One region of the Kitasatospora hibisci genome, then DNA from elsewhere that is predicted to be linked to it. Evidence: riboswitches for the same ligand, from Rfam matches in the RefSeq annotation. Region 1 holds a riboswitch; each other region holds the start of a gene.
The links. A riboswitch is a leader RNA that binds a small molecule or an ion and turns the genes downstream of it on or off. The one in region 1 is predicted to bind cyclic di-AMP.

Region 1 (6,379 bases):
TCTGATCCACTGTCACCCCTCCTCAGCAGGTTGCAACATGTGCAACGCTGGTTGCGCATGTTGACATCACGGTTCTAGCATCGGCGCCGGACGAAGGTCAACGGAACCGAATCCGGAACCCGACGGTCGACGGAGCCGGCAGAACGGACGGAACCGAAGGTCGACGGAACGGCACCCGCAGACGAGGAGCCCGCAGATGCCCCGACAGGAGTCCATCGAGGGCCCGGGCGCCCCACCGCCGCCCGGCGGACCGACGGCGGTCTGCGTGGGCGAGTCGATGGCCGCGCTGCTGCCGGACCGGCCGGGCCCGCTGGAGTCGGTGGAGGGATTCCGCATCTCCGTCGGCGGCGCCGAGTCCAACGTGGCGGGCGCGCTGGCCGCGCTCGGCGTGCCGAGCGCCTGGATCAGCCGGGTGGGTGACGACGGGTTCGGCCGCCGGCTGCTCGCCGAGCTGGCCGCCCGCGGGGTGGACGTCTCGGCGGTCGCCGTGGACCGGCACCGCCCGACCGGCCTCTACCTCAAGGAGGTCGGCGGCTCCGACGGAAGCCGCCACGACCTCGGTCCGGGCCGCAGTCGGCTGCACTACCACCGCCGCGGCTCGGCCGCCTCCGCGCTCTCCCCCGCACTGCTGGACGATCCGGCGGCCGCCCGCCTGCTGGCCGGTGCCCGGCTGCTGCACCTCTCCGGGATCACCGCCGCCCTCTCCGACGACTGCCTCGCGCTGCTGCGCGTCCTGATCGCCGCCCGACGACCGGGCCTCCTCGTCAGCCTCGACCTCAACTGGCGCCCCGCGCTGTGGCGCGAGCGCGACCCGGCCGTGCTGCCGCCGCTGCTGAACGCCTGCGACCTGCTGCTGCTCGGCGCCGACGAGGCCGAGGACGCGTTCGGCACGGGCGACGCACACGCACTTCGCCGCCGCTTCCCCTCCCCCGCCACCGTCGTGGTCAAGGACGCCGCCCGGACCGCGACCGCCCTGGACCGGGACGGCGCGACCGTCACCGAGCCGGCCCTCGCCGTCGAGGTGGTCGAGGCGACCGGCGCCGGCGACGCCTTCGCGGCCGGCTACCTGGCCGCCACCCTGCGCGGCCTGGACCAGCGCCGCCGACTGCGTCTCGGCCACCTCAGCGCCGCCTGCGCCCTGACGTCCCACGGCGATCAGCCCGACCTGCCGCCCGCGTCGGTGGTCGCCGCCCTGCTGGACGCATCCCCGTACGAGTGGGCGGCCACCGCGGTCTCGGTGGACGGCATCACCTCCCCCACCCTGCCCCCGGTCGGCGGCCCGACCACCGGCCGCCGACCGACCACCTCCCCGGCCCCGGGAGGCCGCCGATGAGTCAGACCGTCACCCGCGCCCTGCGCATCCTCACCGAACTCGGCGAGGGCGAACGCTCGCTGGACCAGCTCGCCGAGGTGCTCGGCGTGCACAAGACCACGGTGCTGCGACTGCTCCAGAGCCTCGAAGCGGAACGCTTCGTCCACCGCGACCAGGCCTACCGCTACCACCTCGGCGCCGGGCTGTTCGCGCTCTCCGGCCTCGCCCTGGAACAGCGCGGCATCCGCCGGATCGCCGCCCCGCACCTGGCCGAGCTGAACGCCGCCACCGGCCAGACCGTGCACCTGGCCGCCTACGAGGGCGGCGAGGTGGTCTACATCGACAAGTACGACTCGCGCCACCCCGTGCGGATGTACTCGCGGATCGGGCTGCGCGCCGTCCTGCACAGCGCGGCCGTCGCCAAGGTCCTGCTGGCCGACCTTCCGGCGCCCGAGCGGCGCCGGGTGGTGGCGGGCATCGACTTCACCCCGCACACCCCGCGCACCCTCACCGGCCCCGAGGCGCTGCTGGCCGAACTGGAGAAGGTCGCCGCCCAGGGCTGGGCGCAGGACCACGCCGAGCACGAGGCCTTCATCAACTGCGTGGCCGCGCCGGTACGGGACGCCGGAGGACGGGTCGTCGCCGCCGTCTCGATCTCCGTCCCGGACGTGGTCCTTCCCCACGAGCAGGTACTGGAGCTGCTGCCCCGCCTGCTCGCCACCGCCCGCGCGGTCTCCGCCGACTGCGGCCGGCCACCCCGGGAGGGCTGACCGTCCGGGCCCTCGGCCCTCGCGGGATCCCCCCTGCCACCTGCCCCTCCAACCGCCCGCCCGCGACACGAAGGAAGCCATGAGCGGCAACGAGAAGAGCGAGATCCGCACCGACGGCGCCCCCGCCCCGGCCTGGATGTTCTCCCAGGGCGTCCGCAAGGGCCCCGTCCTGCAGGTCTCCGGCCAGGGATCGCAGGACCCGGCCACCGGCGAGTACCTCCACCACGGCGACGTGAAGGCGCAGACCCGGCGCACGCTGGAGAACGTGAAGGCGATCGTCGAGGCCGGCGGCGCCACCATCGAGGACGTGGTGATGTTCCGCGTCTACCTCACCGAGCGGGCCGACTTCCCGCTGATGAACGAGGCCTACGCCGAATTCATCGAGGAGAACATCAAGCCCGGAGGCGTGAAGCCCTGCCGCACCACCGTCTTCGCCGAACTGCCGCAGGAGCCGATGCTCGTCGAGATCGACGCCCAGGCCGTGGTCGGCTGATCCACCGCCACGCAGGCGGGGGTCGGGCAAGGATCCTGAACCGCGGGGCCCGGACGACGAGCGTCCGGGCCCGCCGCGCGCCGGCCAGGCCGGCGGACCACCGGGCGGGCGGCCCTTGCCTTCCACGCGACCCAGGTGATTAGGTAAGCCTAACCTAATCACCTGGAGGTCGCCGTGAGCCCCACCCCCACCGACGCCGAGGCCGAGGCCGAGGCCGAGGCCGAGGCCCCAGAGCCCACGGCAGCCGAACGGATCTGCAGCCTGCTCAGCGCCACCTCCTCGGTGGTGGTCCGGGCCCGCGGCGAGCACCACGGCCTCGACACCCCCGTCTCGGTGCACGGCTCCCGGCTGCGCCTGAGCGCCCCGCTCGACTCCGGGCTCACGCTCGCCGCGACCGGCGACACCGAGGGCCTGGCCGTCGTGCTGGACGTCACCGACATCGCCCCGGTCGCCGTCCGCGACCGCGTCCGCGCCCGGCTCACCCTGGCCGGCCGGCTCCGGCTCGCCCACCTGGCCGACGACGGCCTCAGCGTCCACCTGCACCTGGACGTCGCCCACGCCGTCCTCGCCACCCCGTACGGCACCAGCGCGCTCACCGGCGCCGACCTCGACCTCGCCGCACCGGACCCGCTCGCCCTCTACGAGGCCGGCCTGCTCACCCACCTGGCCGACGACCACCCCGACGCGCTCGCCGCGCTCACCCGGCTGCTCGACCCCCAACTCCTCGCCGGGCAACCGGAGATCCGCCCGCTCGCACTCGACCGCCACGGCCTGGTACTGCGCCTGGACCACCCGCACGGCCACCGCGACGTCCGCCTGGTCTTCCCCGAACCGGCCGGTGACACCGAGGGGTTCGGCGAGCAGATGCACCGGCTGCTGACCGCCGCACAGACCGGCCTGCCTGCCCGCCGGGCGTGACCGGAGCGGCCGGACGGGCCGGCAGGGAAGGGGACGCGATCGGACGCCGGACCGCGACCGGGCCTACGGAAGCGGCACGGACACGAAAGCGGCCGGCCCGGCTCGCGAGGGAGGTCTCGCGAGCCGGGCCGGCCTGGGCGTGTCCCGCGCCCGTATGTCCGCCACTGGTGCGGCGATCACCCGGTCGAGCGGTCACCCGACATGACCATCCCGGGAGTTCGTTCGCCCCGCACCTGGCGGTGGTCTGAACTCGGTCGTGGACCGGGTCAGATGGCGACGCCGTGCGCCCGCAGGTAGGCGATCGGGTCGATGTCCGAGCCGTACTCCGAGCCGGTGCGGATCTCGAAGTGCAGGTGCGGGCCGGTCACGTTGCCGGTCGCACCGGAGAGGCCGATCTGCTGGCCGGCGGTGACGGCCTGGCCGACCTTCACGCCGATCGAGGACAGGTGCGCGTACTGGGCGTACTTGCCGTCGGCGAGCTTGATCTCGACCTCGTTGCCGTAGGCGCCGCCGTTGCCGGCCTTGACCACGGTGCCGGCCGCGACGGCGCGCAGCGGGGTGCCGGTGGCCGCGACGAAGTCGGCGCCGGTGTGGTGGCCGGAGGCCCACATCGAACCGGCGACGCCGTAGGCGGTGCCGAGCTTCGGGTTGGCCAGCGGGGCGACGTAACCGGAGGTGGAGGCCACGGCGGCCGGTGCCGGGGCGGCGGGCTTGGCGGCCGGGGCCTGCGCCGGCTTGGCGGCGGGGGCGGCCGGCTTCGCGGCCTGGACCGGCTTCGCCGGGGCGGCCGGCTTCGCGGAGTCGTGCGAGACCTGCGGCTTGGCGGCGGGGGCGGCCGGCTTGGCGGCCTCGGCCGGAGCGGCGGCCTTGGCACCCAGGGCCAGCTTCTGGCCCGGGAAGATCAGGTTCGGGTTGGAGCCGACGACCGAGCGGTTGTGCTCGTACAGCGCCTTCCAACCACCCTGGACGTCCTTGGCGTTGGCGATCTTCGACAGGGTGTCGCCGCTGACGACCTTGTAGCTCTCCTCGACCGGGGCGGCGGCCTCGGCGGCCGGCTGCGCGGCGGCGACCGGGGCGGCGTCGACGCTGGTGGCGCCGGTCCAGGTGGCGGCCTGCTGCGGCTTCGCGGCCGGGGCGGTGTGGGCCTGGGCGCTGATGGCGGTCACCAGCGGGAGGGCGAACGCGGCGCCGGTGACGGCGGTCGCGATACCGATGCGGGCGGCGCGGGGCAGGGCGATACGACGGGCCTGTGCGGGCATGGAAGAGTTCCTCTCCGACGCCTGCGAGGTGAGCTGTCGGGTTCGGGCTGGAGTTGCCCGGCCGCATAGGCGGCTTCACCCCAAGCCGGACCGCGAATTCCGGTCCGGCGACTTACCTGTGGGTCCCCCGCTCCTGCCGTACAGAGTTCAGTTCGTACCACCGGGCAGCGGCAGGACTAGGCGTTCCACCCGGTGGCCACCCGGGCTGACGCCGGGCGGTCGCTGAACTAAAACCCATCCGTTCGAGCGAAGCAATGTCGATCTCCCGCATCAGGCGATTCCGCGGGCGGCACCGTGACGCTCCGGATGGCCCGCTGCACAGTACGTGCACAATCCATTAACGGCGCGCCACTGATCCGCGACACTCCGCCCATTTCGCTGGCCGTCCGCACACGATCACTCACGGAAAGCCAGCCGCCGACACACCCCCGGTGACCCTTGTCACTCGGGCCCCGGGGGGCGGACCATCGGGCCGTGGCCACTTCCGAGGCAGGCACCCTGCGCCTGAGCACCGCGCAGGGGCGCTGGGTACTACTGGCGACGGTGCTCGGCTCCAGCATGGCGATGCTCGACGGCACCGTGGTGAACGTCGCCCTGCCCCGGATCGGCGAAGACCTCGGCGCCCCGCTCGCCGCCCTGCAGTGGACGCTGAACGCCTATCTGCTCACCCTGGCGGGGCTGATCCTGCTCGGCGGCGCCCTCGGCGACCGCTACGGCAGGCGCCGGGTCTTCCTGCTCGGCGTGGTCTGGTTCGCCGCCGCCTCGGCGGCCTGCGCCGCCGCACCCAGCATCGAGGTGCTGATCGCCGCCCGCGCGGTGCAGGGCATCGGCGGGGCGCTGCTCACCCCGGGGTCGCTGGCGATGCTCCAGGCCGTCTTCCATCCGGACGACCGCTCGGCGGCGGTCGGCCTCTGGTCCGGCCTCGGCGGGGTGGCGGCCGCGGTCGGCCCCTTCGTCGGCGGCTGGCTGGTGGACGGCCCGGGCTGGCGGTGGATCTTCCTGCTGAACGTCCCGCTGGCCGTGCTGGTGGTCGTGGTGGCCACCCGGCACGTGCCGGAGAGCCGGGACGAGAGCGCGACCGGGCGGTTCGACGCGCTCGGCGCGGTGCTGGCCGCCCTGTCCCTCGGCTCGCTCACCTACGCGCTGACCGCGGCCGGAGACGGGCTCTCCGCCGGCGTCTGGATCACCGCTGCGGCAGGCCTGGTGCTCGGCGCGACCTTCGTCCTGGTCGAGCGCCGCACCCCGGAGCCGATGCTGCCGCTCGACCTCTTCTCCTCCCGGCTGTTCACCTCGGTGAACCTCGTGACCCTCTGCGTCTACGCCGCCTTCAGCGGGGTGTTCTTCCTGCTGGTCGTCCAGTTGCAGATCGTCGCCGGCTTCTCGCCTCTGGTCTCCGGGCTGGCGCTGGTCCCGATCACCGTCCTGATGCTCGCGCTCTCCGCCCGGGCCGGCCGGCTCGGCAAGCGGATCGGCCCCCGGCTGCCACTGACCGTCGGGCCGCTGCTCTGCGCGGCCGGGGTCCTGCTGATGCTGCGGATCGGGCCCGGAGCCTCGTACTGGACGGACGTGCTGCCCGCCGTCACCGTGATGGGCTCCGGCATGGTGCTGCTGGTCGCACCGCTCACCG
Region 2 (6,379 bases), 370 kb from region 1:
AACGCGCGGTGGAGGCCGACGACGAAGGCGACCGCCTCCGGAGTGAGCACCTCCTCCGCCCGATGGACGCGCGGACCGGCGACAGTGACGACCGGAGCGGCGGGGGAGGCGCCGGCGGGTCCCTGATCTGTAGCCATGAGCAGGACACTCCTAAGACGGTTGAGCACGGCGAAGGGAGTTCCGGTGGGAACTTCCTTGATCTGAACCGATCTGAACCCACCTGCCGGGGGGTTCGATTCTGTAAGGTGGAGACTAGTTTCCGCGATACAGAATTTCAACGGTTTGTTGAGGTGATCGCAGGGACTCTACTCCTCCCCCGACAGCGAAGGGAACGCCGGTGGTCGCGACCCCCGACACAGCATCGACGACGGGCACGGACCGCGCGAGCGGCGGTGTGCAGTCCGTCGAGCGCGCCTTCCAGCTGCTGGAGGCGCTGGCCGACTCCGGCGGCGTGGCGACGCTCAGCGAGCTCTCCACCTCCTCCGGGCTGCCCATGCCCACCATCCATCGACTGGTTCGTACCCTCGTCCAGCAGGGCTATGTCCGCCAGGACACCGCGCGCCGCTACACCCTGGGCCCGCGGTTGATCCGGCTGGGCGAGACGGCCGGCCGGCTGCTCGGCAGCTGGGCCCGCCCGTACCTGGCCGAGCTGATGGAGGCCACCGGCGAGACCGCCAACCTGGCCGTGCTGGAGGGCGGCGAGGTGGTCTACGTCGGGCAGGTGCAGTCGCGGCGCTCGATGCGGATGTTCACCGAGGTCGGCCGCCGGGTGCAGCCGCACTGCACCGGTGTCGGCAAGGCCCTGCTGGCCCAGCTGCCGGAGGAGGAGGCGCGCGCGGTCCTCGGCCCCAACCCGCTGCCCGCCCACACCGAGTTCACCGTGACGGATCCGCAGGCCCTGCTGGAGCAGCTGGCGGAGGCCCGCGAGCGCGGCTACGTGGTGGACGACCAGGAGCAGGAGATCGGAGTGCGCTGCATCGCGCTCGCGGTACCGGGCGCGCCGACGCCGACGGCGCTCTCGGTCTCCGGTCCGGAGGCCCGCATCCGGGCACTGGAGGAGCAGGCCGGCGCCTCGTCACTGGTGCCGGTGATGCATCAGATCGCGATCAGGCTGGGGCAGGTCCTGGCACCCTGACCGAGCGTCATGGCTCGGGTGCGAGCGCGAAGTCGGGGCGTGCGACTTCCCGCGCACGGCTTCCTGCGCACGGCCTTCTGCGTCGGCTTCCGCACCGGGTCCGGCTAAGGAGGGGTGGGTTCGTCCGTTCGAGCGGCCCGAGGGCGGGTCGCCCCGGCCGCGGCGGACCGGCCGGTCACGCTGGGTGCGGACGCAATGCCCCGCGACGGTGCGGGGCACCGGAAGCAGAGAGCAGGGTGAGCGCCGATGTCGCGCAGAGGTTCCGCACGGGTTTTCCTCGGCAGGTCGTTGACGGTGGGGTGCGCGCTGGTGGCGCTGGCCGCCGGTCCGGCACTGGCCTGCCCGACCGGCGACGAGATGCGGCAGGCGCCCGCGTCGGCCGGCGCACAGGCCGCCGTACCGGTCGCGGCGGCGCGCGCGACGTCCGGATCCGACCTTGAGGTGATCCGGATCGACCCGGAGCCCGCCCCGCCCCGCGGCATCACCACGCTGCACGCCTTCGTCGCGAACCTCGGCCCGGACCGCACCGCCTCGCCCTTCACCATGGTGGTCACCCTGCCCGAGGGGGTGGAGCCGGAGGGGCCGTTCTTCCCCGACAACTGCTACCCGTTCCAGAACGGCCACCGGGTGCGCTGCACCTTCCCGGCCGGCCTGGCCGCGGGCCGGAGCGCAACGGGCCTGATTCCGCTCCGGGTGAGCGAGGATACCCCTGTGGGGAGCCTGCTGACCGGCTGGGTCGCGGTGCGCAGCGACGACGACACGAACGAGGCGAACAACAGGCAACCGTTCGAAGTCTCGGTCACCGAGGGCTGATCCCCTGGTGGCGTGGCGCCACGGACGCGGCGGCGCCGGAGCGCCGGCCCTCCTACGGGGAGGGTCGGCGCTCCGGCGTTCGGATCGTCCGGGCGGGCCGGCGGGCGCGGGCACGCCGGTGCACGGGCGGGTCAGCGGTAGACGCGCAGGTAGTCGGCGGCGAAGGTGATCGGGGCCGTGCCCTGCGGCGCGGGGTGGTACTGCCCGGCGCTGAGCGACAGGTTCAGGATCGGGTAGGCCGACCAGTCGGCGCCGACGCCCTTGCCGTCCGAGAAGACCTTCACCCCGTTGATGTACCAGTCCACCGAGGTGGCGCCGTACTGGGTGCCGACGGTGACCCACTGGTCGTGCGCGACGGCCTTCGCGTCGGTGACGTACTTGTAGCCCGGGTTGACGTGGTTGGTCAGCTCCAGCAGGTTCGCGTTGTCCGCGTGGTACTCGAAGCTGTCGATCTCGCCGTGGTCGCCGCTGGTGCCGTTCCACGTCCACAGCGCCGGCCAGGCGCCGGTGCCGGCGGGGAGCTTGACCCGGGTCTCGATGTAGTCGCCGGTCTTCACCTTGAAGCCCTCGGTGGAGTACTCGGTGGTGAGCAGGCCGGTGTCCCAGGCCTTCTTGCCGTTCTCCAGCGTGTGGGTGCTCGGCCGGGCGGTGAAGGTGGCGACACCGCCGGAGACGCTGACGTTGTCCCTGTCCAGCCAGTCGAGCTTGTTGTCGTTCGGGTTGTGGTCGCCGTAGTGGTACGAGCTGCTCCGGTCGGCCGTCCAGCGGGAGCCCAGGGCGAGGCTGTCGAACTCGTCGGACCAGATCGGCTTCTTCCCGGCGGCGGGCGCCCCGGTGGCCGGGCCGCTCGGGGCGGCGGTCGCGGGGGCCGACGGCACGGGCGTCGCGGTGGGGACGGGGCTCGGGCCGGCGGTGGCCGCCGAGACCACCAGCTGTCGCGCCGGCAGGTTGTGCCAGGCGCCGCCGAGGTCCTGCCAGAAGCCGAACTGGGTGTAGGTCCCGGCCGGCAGCGTGCGCGAACCGGTGGTGATCGACAGGCCGCTCGGGCATATCCGCGCGTTGGCGACGTTGCCGGGGAAGTCGAGGTTGCGTCCGGCCGCGTCGCGCACCCCGACACCGACCGTCTTCGCGGTGAAGCAGGCCGAGGAGTGGACGCTCAGCGAGGCGGTGGCGGCCTTCCCCGCGACCATCGTGGCCGGGGTCAGCTTGTCCTGGGTGACGGTCGGCGTGGTCGCCGCATGCGCACCGGTGACCGCCGAGACGCCGAGGAGGCCGGCGCCGCCGACGGCGAGCACGCCGGTGACGGCGAGGGCCGCGTTGCGGCCGCGGCGAGAGGGTCGGGCATGGCGTGGCGCACGGCGCCGGGCAGGCTTCTGCATGGCAGTGTCCTCTGCGACGCCTGCGAGGTGAGCTGTCGGGTTCGGGCTGAGGTTGCCCGGCCGTCCGTCGGAGCGGCTTCACCCCTAGCCCCGGCCGCGCGGGGAGCGCGCAGACCGAGGCACTACCTTGGGTCCCCCGCTCCCGTCCGCTGTGGTGCTCGGTTGCCGACCGGCGGGTGGACAGGACTCGGCGTCCCGACGGCGGGGGTCCGCGAAGCGGACGTCCCGAGCAGGCTAGGCAGCCCCTCCGGGACCCGACAACTCGGCGGGGTCGGTTGTCGCGCAGCTCACATCCGGTCCGCGGCCGGGGCGGCGCCCCGCGCCGTGGCGGGGTCTCGGCAAGTACGTCGCGGAGGTCACCTCGTCGGATAGGTTGGAGGTCCATCCGCGGCCACGTGCCGACCGGCCCGCACCGCGGTGGACCGGTCCCGCCCGGACCGCGTGCACAGCACCGCACCGCAGGCACCAGACCACACGCCCCGGGACGTACGCCCGGCACCGCACGACGAGAGACGAGGACCCGTCCCGCCATGACCGCCGCCCTGCCCGCCTTCGCCGGCCGCACCTACCTCTTCCAGGTCGACAACGGCGCGGCCTTCCGCAACGCCTACTCGGCCGACGGCAAGCGGCTGCGCTGGGAGGGCCTCGGCGAGTCGGCCGGCCAGTGGGAGGACGTCGCCCTGCACGTCGCGGAGGTCGGCCCGGAGCTGTACTTCGTCAGCTGGACCGAGCAGAGCGGCATCACCGTCAGCCACGTGATGGACCTCGCCAGGCTGACGGTGCGCGCGTTCTGGACGTACGAGGGCGAGGGCGGCCGGGTCGGCGAGCTGCACACCGGCACGCTGGAGCAGGTGGCCTGAGCCGGACGGTCGTGCCCGCCCCCCCCGGGGGGCACCGGCCGATCCGGGTCAGACCGGCCGGCCCGGGACCTTCAGGTGCTCGGAGAGCCACTCCAGCGAGGAGGGCAGCAGCTTGCTCCAGGTCTCGAAGTTGTGGCCGCCGGTCTTCAGGAGGCTGTACGAGACCTTCATCGGGCTCTGCACCGCGCCGACGAACGCCTCGGTGTCGCGCCGGTACTCGCCGTCCCCCTCCCTGGTACCGGCCAGCAGCACGGACACCTTGGGCTGCGGCAGGTTCTTCAGCCGCCACATCAGGTCGGCCTCACTGCGGCGCTGCTCGCCGTCGGCGCCCTTGAACAGGTCGACGGTGGTCGGGTCGTCGGCGGCCCGGTAGTAGCCGGAGAGCGAGACGGCGGTCGGGAAGACGTCCGGGTGGCGCATCGCCAGCTTGAGCGCGCAGTAGCCCCCGGTCGAGTTGCCCATGAAGCCCCAGGCCTGCGGAGCGGTGGAGACCCGGAACGTCGCCTGGATCGCGGACGGGACGTCCCTGGTGTAGTACGTGTCGGACTGCGGGCCGCCGGGGACGTCCTCGCACTCGGTGTCCTGCGGCAGCGCGGGCGACGGGGTCATCAACACCAGGACGGTCGGCTGCATCCGGCCCTCCTGGAGCAACTTCAGTGCGGCGCCCGGGTAGTTGAGCCGCGTCACCAGGTTCTTGGCGATGCCGGGGAAGCCGGTGCTGACGATGACCGCCGGGAACTGCCGCTGCGCGTAATCGGGCTGGAAGTACTGCGGCGGCAGGTAGACGTACGCCTCGGTGGAGAGCCGGGAGACGGCGCCGTCGATCCGGACCTGGCGGATCTCCCCGGACTGCCCGGGGTCCCGGCCGAGCGCCCCGCCGCCCTGGACGTCGGCGTGGCCGACGGTCTCCACCAGGAGGCGACCGGAGGCGTCCGCCTTGTTCTGGATGACGACCGGGCCGTTGTCGCCGGTACCGAGCAGGTCGTCCCAGCTGCTGTAGAAGGCGAAGTAGTTGTTGGCCACCAGCCCGAGCGCGGCGAGCACGGTCACCTGGGTGGCGAGCAGTGCACCGATCCGGCCGAGCACGGCCTGCCAGTTCTGCTTGGCGAGTCTCGGCCAGAGCCAGACCGTGCCGACCATCATCGCCACGGCGACCGCCACGGTCAGCGCCAACACCTTGTGGCTCGTCAGACCCATGTCCTGCTTGCTCCCACGCCTCGAACTCCCCGCCCGGCCACTAGCGGGCAGTTGCTAGGACACTGGGGCGACCGCCCCGGTTCCCCCGTCCACAGCAGAGGCCGCCGCCGAGGCGCGGTAGCCAACCCTAGCGTTCACCGGGTCCCTTCGGACCCGCCGACCAGCGGGGACCGAAAGGATGAGACTCGCCGCCCACCCGTATGGTCGGGCCGTACGAGGGCGGGGCCGCGGCGACGGGCGGGAGCAACGGGCCGCAGGCGCAGCGGGCGGCCCGTCGAGCGTGATCGACCAGCGGATGCTGCGGGAGCGGACGCGAACACCTCTCTGACGGGCAGAGGGTGGCGACCGGTCAGCTGACGCACGCCCAGAGGCGCAGTCCGGCGTCCGGTTCCCGCAGGCGGCGGGCGCCGAGCTCCTGCGGCGAACCGTTGTGCCCCACCTCACGTCGGGACACGCGTCGGCCCGGCGCACCGCGCCACCTCGACACCTCGCCCGTCGGCCCGGTCGTCAGCCCAGCCCGCCGTTCCGGGCTGCGGCCAGGGCCGCCGCGACGGACCGGTCGGCGGCCTCGTCGTCCACCGGCTCGGCCGTGATCAGCACGCGGAAGTAGAGCGGCGCAGCCACGGCCTTGACGACCGCGGCCGGGTCGATCCCGGCAGGCAGCTCGCCGCGCCCGACCGCGCGGGTGACGATCGGTTCCGCCCGGCGCAGCCGGTCGTGGAAGATCCGCGCCCGCGCCTCGGCGATCCCCGGCGCCAGGGCGGCCTCCGAGAGCATCACCGCCAGCACCGCCGCCCCGCTCGGCCCCCGCAGCCAGGCCGCGAGGCCCCGGGCGAGCAGGCGCAGGTCGCCGTCGACCGTCCCGGTGTCGGGGATCGGGATCTCCGTGGCGATCTGCCCGGCCAGAGCGTCGACGATCAGGCCGTCCTTGTCCTTCCACCGCCGGTACACGGTGGTCTTGTGGACGCCGGCCCGCCGGGCGACGGCGTCGACGG
Region 3 (6,379 bases), 4.5 Mb from region 1:
ACCCGCTGGACCAGGATCGGAGCCGAGGACGTGGTGGACGCAGCGAACGAGCCCGCGGGGCCGCAGGGGCGGCAGCCCGCTGTGGACGCGCAGGCGCCGGACGCGGCCGAGACCGCGGCCGCCCCGTCCGCAACCGCGGCCCCGGCCGGGCCGGCCGCCGGTGAGGAGCCCGGCGAGGAGCCGGCGGCAGGCCGCGCCGCCGAGCAGCTCGACCGGCCGCTGCCCGAGGGCGTGCGCCGCCGGGTGGTCGGCCTCGCCGCCGACGCGCTCGGCGGGCTGCCCCCGGGCGACCTGCCGCAGTCGCTGCGCCAGTACGCCAAGTTCACCCCGGCCCGGCGGGCCAAGTACGCGGCCACCGCGCTGGCCGCTGCGCTGGAGTCCGAGCCGGCCTTCCGGGTGCGGATAGCGGACCGGCTGCGGCTGGGCCAGCCCGACCTCGTCCGGGCCCTGGAGTCGGGCACCGTCCCCGCGGCCGCCGACCCGATGGACGTCGCCGCCGCGGCCTACCTGGTCCGTTCGGCGGGCTGGAGCCGGCTGGTGGCCGAGGCCGGTGAGGAGGCCGAACGCGCCGGCGCCGAGGGTGCGGCGGCGGAGGCGGCCCAGCTGGTGGAGAAGCTGCAGGCGGAGCTGGCCGAGCTGCGGGCCGCCGCCCGGGCCGACCTGGACCGGCACCGGGCCGAGTCGGACGACGTCCGCAAGGAGGGCGACTCGCTGCGGCGGAAGGTGCGGTCGCTGGAGAGCGACACCCGCCGGGCGCAGGCCGAGACCCGTCGGGTCTCGGCCGAACTGGAGGCGCTGAAGGCGCAGGCCGCCGCCGAGCGCAGCGCGGCCGAGAGCGAGGCGCGCCGGCTGCGGCACCGGATCTCCGAGCTGGAGACCACCGTGGAGCAGGGGCGCCGTTCGGCCCGCGAGGGGCGCAGCGTCGAGGACATGCGGCTGCGGCTGCTGCTGGACACCGTCCTGCAGTCGGCGCAGGGGCTGCAGCGGGAGCTTGCGCTGCCGGTCTCCCAGATCCGCCCGGCGGACCTGGTGGAGGCGGTGGTGCCGGGGTCGGCCTCGCCGCACGACGTGGCCCGGCGCGCCCTGGCCGAGGACGATCCGGCGCTGCTGGACCAGCTGCTGGCGATCCCGCAGGTGCACCTGGTGGTGGACGGCTACAACGTGACCAAGACCGGCTATCCGACGCTGCCCCTGGAGCAGCAGCGGATCCGGCTGCTGGGCGGTCTGGCGATGCTGGCACAGCGCACGCAGGCGGAGGTCACCTGCGTGTTCGACGGGCAGGACCTGGACGTACCGGTGATCATGGCGCCGCCGCGCGGCGTCCGGGTGCGCTTCAGCCGGACCGGGGAGACCGCGGACGAGCTGATCCGCCGCCTGGTGCGGGCCGAGCCGCAGGGCCGTCCGGTGGTGGTGGTCTCCACCGACCGGGAGGTCGCGGAGGGCGTGCGGAAGGCGGGCGCGCGCCCCGTCGCGTCGGTGCTGCTGCTGAATCGGCTGGCTCGGCCGTAGGCTTCCGCTGTGACCGGGCGGACGTACGTGACACCTGGTCGGCGCCCGGTTTGCCGGGGTGTGGCGATCTCGTGAAGTCATGGCGGGCGGCCGGAGTTCACGCCATCGGGGGAGTGGCGGAAAGCCTGGATCTTCACTAGGGTCTGGCGTCAAACCTATTTTCCGGATTCTCACTCGATCGGGTGAGTCCATTGGAAGAAGGAGCCGGTCCCTTGGCCTCCCACCGCCGTCCCAAGCAGCCGAGCCGCGCGCGGGTCTCCGTGCTCACCGCTGCCGCTGCGACCGCGGTCGCTCTCTCCGCCCAGGTCGCCGCCCACGCCGCGCCCAGCCCGTCGCCGAAGAAGGACGACGTGAAGGCGCAGATCGACCAGCTGCAGGAGGAGGCCGAGCAGGCCACCGAGAAGTACAACGGCGCCAAGGAGCGGGCCGACCAGCTCCGCAAGCAGGCCGACCAGCTGCAGGACCAGGTGGCTCGCGGCCAGGACGAGATGACCCAGCTTCAGGGTGGGCTGGCCGCGGTGGCCGGCGAGCAGTACCGCACCGGCGGCATCGACCCGTCGGTCCAGCTGATGCTCTCCTCCGACCCGTCCGGCTACCTGGACAAGGCCTCCAGCGTGCAGCAGGCCTCCTCCAGCCAGACCGAGGCGCTCAAGGGGCTGCAGGACCAGCAGCGCCGGCTGGACCAGCAGAAGGCCGAGGCCGCCGCCGTCCTCGCTTCGCTGGACAGCACGACCAAGGACCTCAACCAGGCCAAGACGGACGTCAACAAGAAGCTGAAGGAGGCCCAGGACCTCCTGAACTCGCTCAGCGCCGCCGAGCGGGCCTCCCTGCGCGCCGCGCAGCAGGCGGAGGACCGCGCCTCGCGCGGCGCCGAGCGCGCGGACCTCGGCAGCCTGCCGCAGGCGAGCGGCTACGCCGGCACGGCCGTCTCCATCGCCATGAGCAAGCAGGGCTCTCCGTACGTCTGGGGTGCCACCGGGCCGAGCACCTTCGACTGCTCGGGCCTGATGGTCTTCGCGTACGGCAAGGCCGGTGTCTCGCTGCCGCGCACCTCGCAGGCGCAGGGCAACGTCGGCACCCGGGTGCCCTCGCTCGCCGAGGCCCAGCCCGGGGACCTGATCATCTACCGCAGCGACCGCAGCCACGTCGGGATGTACATCGGCAACGGCATGGTCGTGCACGCGCCGCACACCGGTGACGTGGTGAAGGTGATGAAGGCCGACGCGATGCCGATCAACACCATCCGCCGGGTCTGACGGACCGACACGCCCCCGCGGGCGCCCCGGAGCGGACCTGTGATCCGCGCCACCCCGATTCCGGAGGGTGGCGCGGGTTTCTTCTGTTCCGATGACAAGCGATCAGCTCCGCGTACGGTGGCGATCACATCCGGTCATATTCACAAATGAATATGGATGATGTTCCGGCTTTTTTCTGACAAGGATTTGAACGGATCACGGTTCTGTTACTAGGGTCGGGCCTTGAACCACCGCACAGTCGATCACCCAGCCTGGGTGGCGGCGGAGGTTTACCGCCGAGTTCGCGAAGCAGCGGGACGGGCCGCAGGCCCGTCCGAGTGGGAGCCCAGTAGTCGGGGGCGCTGTGGAACGGAGCCGGGGAACCATGTTCCTCCGGGGTGAATCGGCGCCAGGTCGGCCGGTGGAACGGCCGATGAGGCGTCGTAGGGCCTTCTTCCGGCCCGAACCCGTCAGCTCACCCGGTAGGCGGACGTTGGAAGAAGGAGTCCGCCTTCGTGGCGTCCCATCGTCGTCCCAAGCCCGCCGGCCGCGCCCGTGTCTCGATCCTGACCGGTGTCGCCGCCGCGGCCGTCGCCCTCTCCGCGCAGTCCGGTGCCCACGCCGACCCGACGCCGACCAAGGACCAGGTCAAGGAGCAGGTCGACCAGCTCAACGAGCAGGCCGAGGTCGCGACCGAGAAGTACAACGGCGCCCAGGCCAAGCAGCAGGAGCTGCAGAAGCAGGTCGGCGAGCTGCAGGACAAGGTGGCCCGTCAGCAGGCCGCGGTCACCGAGGCCCAGGGCGGCCTCGCCGAGATCGCCGGTGAGCAGTACCGGACCGGCGGCATATCGTCGACCGTCCAGCTGATGCTCTCGTCCAGCCCCGACAACTTCCTCAACCAGGCCGGGGCGCTGACCCAGGCGAGCAGCACCCAGTCCGGCGTGCTGAAGGACCTCCAGGAGCAGCAGCGCAGGCTCGACCAGGACCGCAACGAGGCCCAGGCGAAGCTCGGCGAGCTGGAGACCACCACCCAGCAGCTGAAGGCCTCCAAGGAGGAGGTGCAGGCCAAGCTGGCCAAGGCCCAGGACCTGCTCAACACGCTGACCGAGCAGGAGCGCCGCGCGATCCGCGAGGCCGAGGAGAAGGCCGCCGCCGAGGCGAAGGCCCAGGCGGACGCCGCCGCGAAGGCCGCGAAGGCGAAGGCGGACTCCGAGCGCGCCTCCCGTGACACCAGCCGCACCGACCTGTCCGGTTCCGGCTCGGGTGCCGCGACCGCGACCCCCGCCCCGGCCCCCAAGCCGGTCGCCGCGGGCAGCTCGCGCGGTGCCGCGGCGCTCTCCATCGCCGCCGGAAAGGTCGGCAGCCCGTACGTCTACGGCGCCGCGGGCCCGAACTCCTTCGACTGCTCGGGCCTGATGGTCTGGGCGTTCAACCAGGCCGGCGTGTCGCTGCCGCGCACCTCGCAGGAGCAGGCCCACGCCGGCACCCGGGTCGGCTCGGACCTCTCCCAGGCCCAGCCCGGTGACCTGCTGATCTTCTACAGCGACGCCCACCACGTGGGGATCTACGCCGGCAACGGCCAGGTGCTCCACGCGCCCAAGCCGGGCGCCTCGGTGCGCTACGAGGCGGTCTCAAACATGCCGCTGGCCTCCGTCGTGCGCGTCTGATCCGCAGTCGGTTCCGACAGGCCCGGTCTCCCCAGGTGGGGAGGCCGGGCCTGCGGCTTTCCCGGCGGCTCGTCCTGATGTCCGATGAGGGGGCGAATATTCGGGTTGGGAGGGGTTTGGACTCGCTTGCCCGGACTCGCTAACGTCTGCCACCGGACTCCCGTAGAGAGCCGCCCACCCCGGCGCGGCCGCGGGGCCGGGCCGCAGGATCGGAGCCGCCGCCGCATGTCCGTGCACCGTCGTTCCCAGCTGTCGGGGGCACACGCCCTCGCCCGTGCGCTGGTGCTGACCGCCGCGGCCACCACCGTGCTCGGCATGGCGACGGGCGGCCCCGCCCAGGCCGCCCCGGGACCGGACGGGTCGGCCGACCGCAAGGAAGTCAAGGCCCGGGTGGAGCAGCTGTACGACGAGGCCGAGCAGGCCTCCGAGCGGTTCAACGCGGCGCAGGAGGCGCAGCAGCAGCTGCAGCACGAGGCCGGCACTCTCCAGCAACAGGTCGCCGTCGCCCAGGACGAGCTCAACCAGCTGCGCGGCGACCTCGCCACCGTGGCCGGCGCCGAGTACCGCGGCGGCGGACTGGCGCAGACCGTCCAGCTGATGCTCGCCACCGACCCCGAGGGGTACCTGGCCAAGGCCCGCACCCTCGACCAGGCCTCCGAGCGGCAGAGCGAGACGTTGCGCGAGGTGGTGGCCCGTCAGCGGCGGCTCGACCAGCGCCGCACCGAGGCCTCCGGCAAGCTCGCCGAGCTGGAGCAGACCCGCCGCGCCCTGGCCGAGAGCAAGCAGCAGATCCAGCAGCGGCTGGCCAAGGCGCAGCGGCTGCTCAACAGCCTGGGCGGGGCGGAGCGGGCCCGGATGGCCGCCCAGGACGCCCGCGAGGCCGAGCAGCGCGCCACCCGCGGCACCGACCGGCTCGACCTGGGGAGCGCCCCGCCCGCGTCCGAGCGCGGTGCGGCCGCACTGGCCGCCGCCGTGAAGATGATCGGCTCGCCCTACGTGTACGGATCCACCGGGCCCCGCGCGTTCGACTGCTCCGGTCTGATGTACTGGAGCTGGCGGCAGGCCGGAGTGACCCTGCCGCGCACTTCGCAGGCCCAGGCGTCGGCCGGCCAGCGGGTCAGCCTCTCCGACGCGCGACCGGGAGACCTGGTGATCTTCTACCGGGACATGCACCACGTCGGCATGTACGCCGGCGGCGGGGTGATCGTGCACGCCCCCTATCCGGGTGCGAAGGTGCGGTACGAGAGCGTCAACGCCATGCCCGTCGCGGGGGTGGTCCGGCTCTGAGCCGGACCGGCCGCCCGCCGGCCCCCGCCGCACCCGCCGACCCTGCGGCCCGCCGCTGCACGCTGTCCCGGCGCGGCGCCCTGCTGCTCGCGGCCGGTGGGCTGGCCCAACTGTCGCTGCCCCGGGCCGCTCCCGCCGCACCGGCGGGCGCGGTGTCGGCGGACCGGCGCTCCGAGGTCGCGGCGGTGCTGGCCGGGCGCGCCCGCGCACTCGCCGCCGGGGTGGCCGGGGTGCCGCTGGTCGAGGCGGCCTACCGCAACCTCGTGCTGGGCCCGGCCGGTGCGCCGGACCGGGCGGTGGCCACCGCCGAGCTGGTGGTCCGGGTGGCCGGCTACGACGCGTACCCGGTGGTGCACCAGCGCCGGCTGGCGCTGCTGCGCACCGGGGCCGGGTGGCAGGTGGAGCGCGAGGAGGGCGCGGGCGGCCCGCCCCCGCTCTGGGACCTCGGCCCGGTCGCGGCCGCGGACGGCGGGCACTGCCTGGTGCTCGGCCTGGCCGGCGGGCCGGACCCGGCCGAGCTCGTCGAGGTGGCCGACCGGGCCGTCCCGGCGGTGAGCGAGGTCTGGGGGAAGGACTGGCCCGGCCGGCTGCTGCTGCACCTGCCCGCCACCGAGGAGCAGTTCGCCCGGCTGCTGGAGGCCGATCCGGACGGCTGGACCGGCATGGCGGCCGTCACCACCG

Region 2: linked by a shared signal. The riboswitch ahead of ACF9IK_RS07590 (glycoside hydrolase family 16 protein) and the one ahead of ACF9IK_RS06000 (peptidoglycan DD-metalloendopeptidase family protein) in region 1 are both predicted to bind cyclic di-AMP.
Region 3: linked by a shared signal. The riboswitch ahead of ACF9IK_RS25945 (C40 family peptidase) and the one ahead of ACF9IK_RS06000 (peptidoglycan DD-metalloendopeptidase family protein) in region 1 are both predicted to bind cyclic di-AMP.

The regions. Positions count from the first base shown of each region.
Region 1 covers NZ_CP171642.1:1,404,322-1,410,700, forward strand. Annotated here, with positions in the region: gene ACF9IK_RS05975 (amino acid deaminase) at 1-10, opposite strand, end outside; gene ACF9IK_RS05980 (sugar kinase) at 197-1,333, shown strand; gene ACF9IK_RS05985 (IclR family transcriptional regulator) at 1,330-2,082, shown strand; gene ACF9IK_RS05990 (RidA family protein) at 2,162-2,575, shown strand; gene ACF9IK_RS05995 (DUF2470 domain-containing protein) at 2,750-3,493, shown strand; gene ACF9IK_RS06000 (peptidoglycan DD-metalloendopeptidase family protein) at 3,760-4,752, opposite strand; cyclic di-AMP (ydaO/yuaA leader) riboswitch at 4,756-4,915, opposite strand; gene ACF9IK_RS06005 (MFS transporter) at 5,227-6,379, shown strand, end outside.
Region 2 covers NZ_CP171642.1:1,778,481-1,784,859, forward strand. Annotated here, with positions in the region: gene aceB (malate synthase A) at 1-137, opposite strand, end outside; gene ACF9IK_RS07580 (IclR family transcriptional regulator) at 338-1,135, shown strand; gene ACF9IK_RS07585 (hypothetical protein) at 1,382-1,948, shown strand; gene ACF9IK_RS07590 (glycoside hydrolase family 16 protein) at 2,080-3,327, opposite strand; cyclic di-AMP (ydaO/yuaA leader) riboswitch at 3,330-3,494, opposite strand; gene ACF9IK_RS07595 (MoaF-related domain-containing protein) at 3,858-4,187, shown strand; gene ACF9IK_RS07600 (alpha/beta hydrolase) at 4,236-5,384, opposite strand; gene ACF9IK_RS07605 (TetR/AcrR family transcriptional regulator) at 5,892-6,379, opposite strand, start outside.
Region 3 covers NZ_CP171642.1:5,920,580-5,926,958, forward strand. Annotated here, with positions in the region: gene ACF9IK_RS25935 (NYN domain-containing protein) at 220-1,509, shown strand; gene ACF9IK_RS25940 (C40 family peptidase) at 1,722-2,765, shown strand; cyclic di-AMP (ydaO/yuaA leader) riboswitch at 3,095-3,249, shown strand; gene ACF9IK_RS25945 (C40 family peptidase) at 3,260-4,411, shown strand; gene ACF9IK_RS25950 (C40 family peptidase) at 4,637-5,698, shown strand; gene ACF9IK_RS25955 (hypothetical protein) at 5,851-6,379, shown strand, end outside.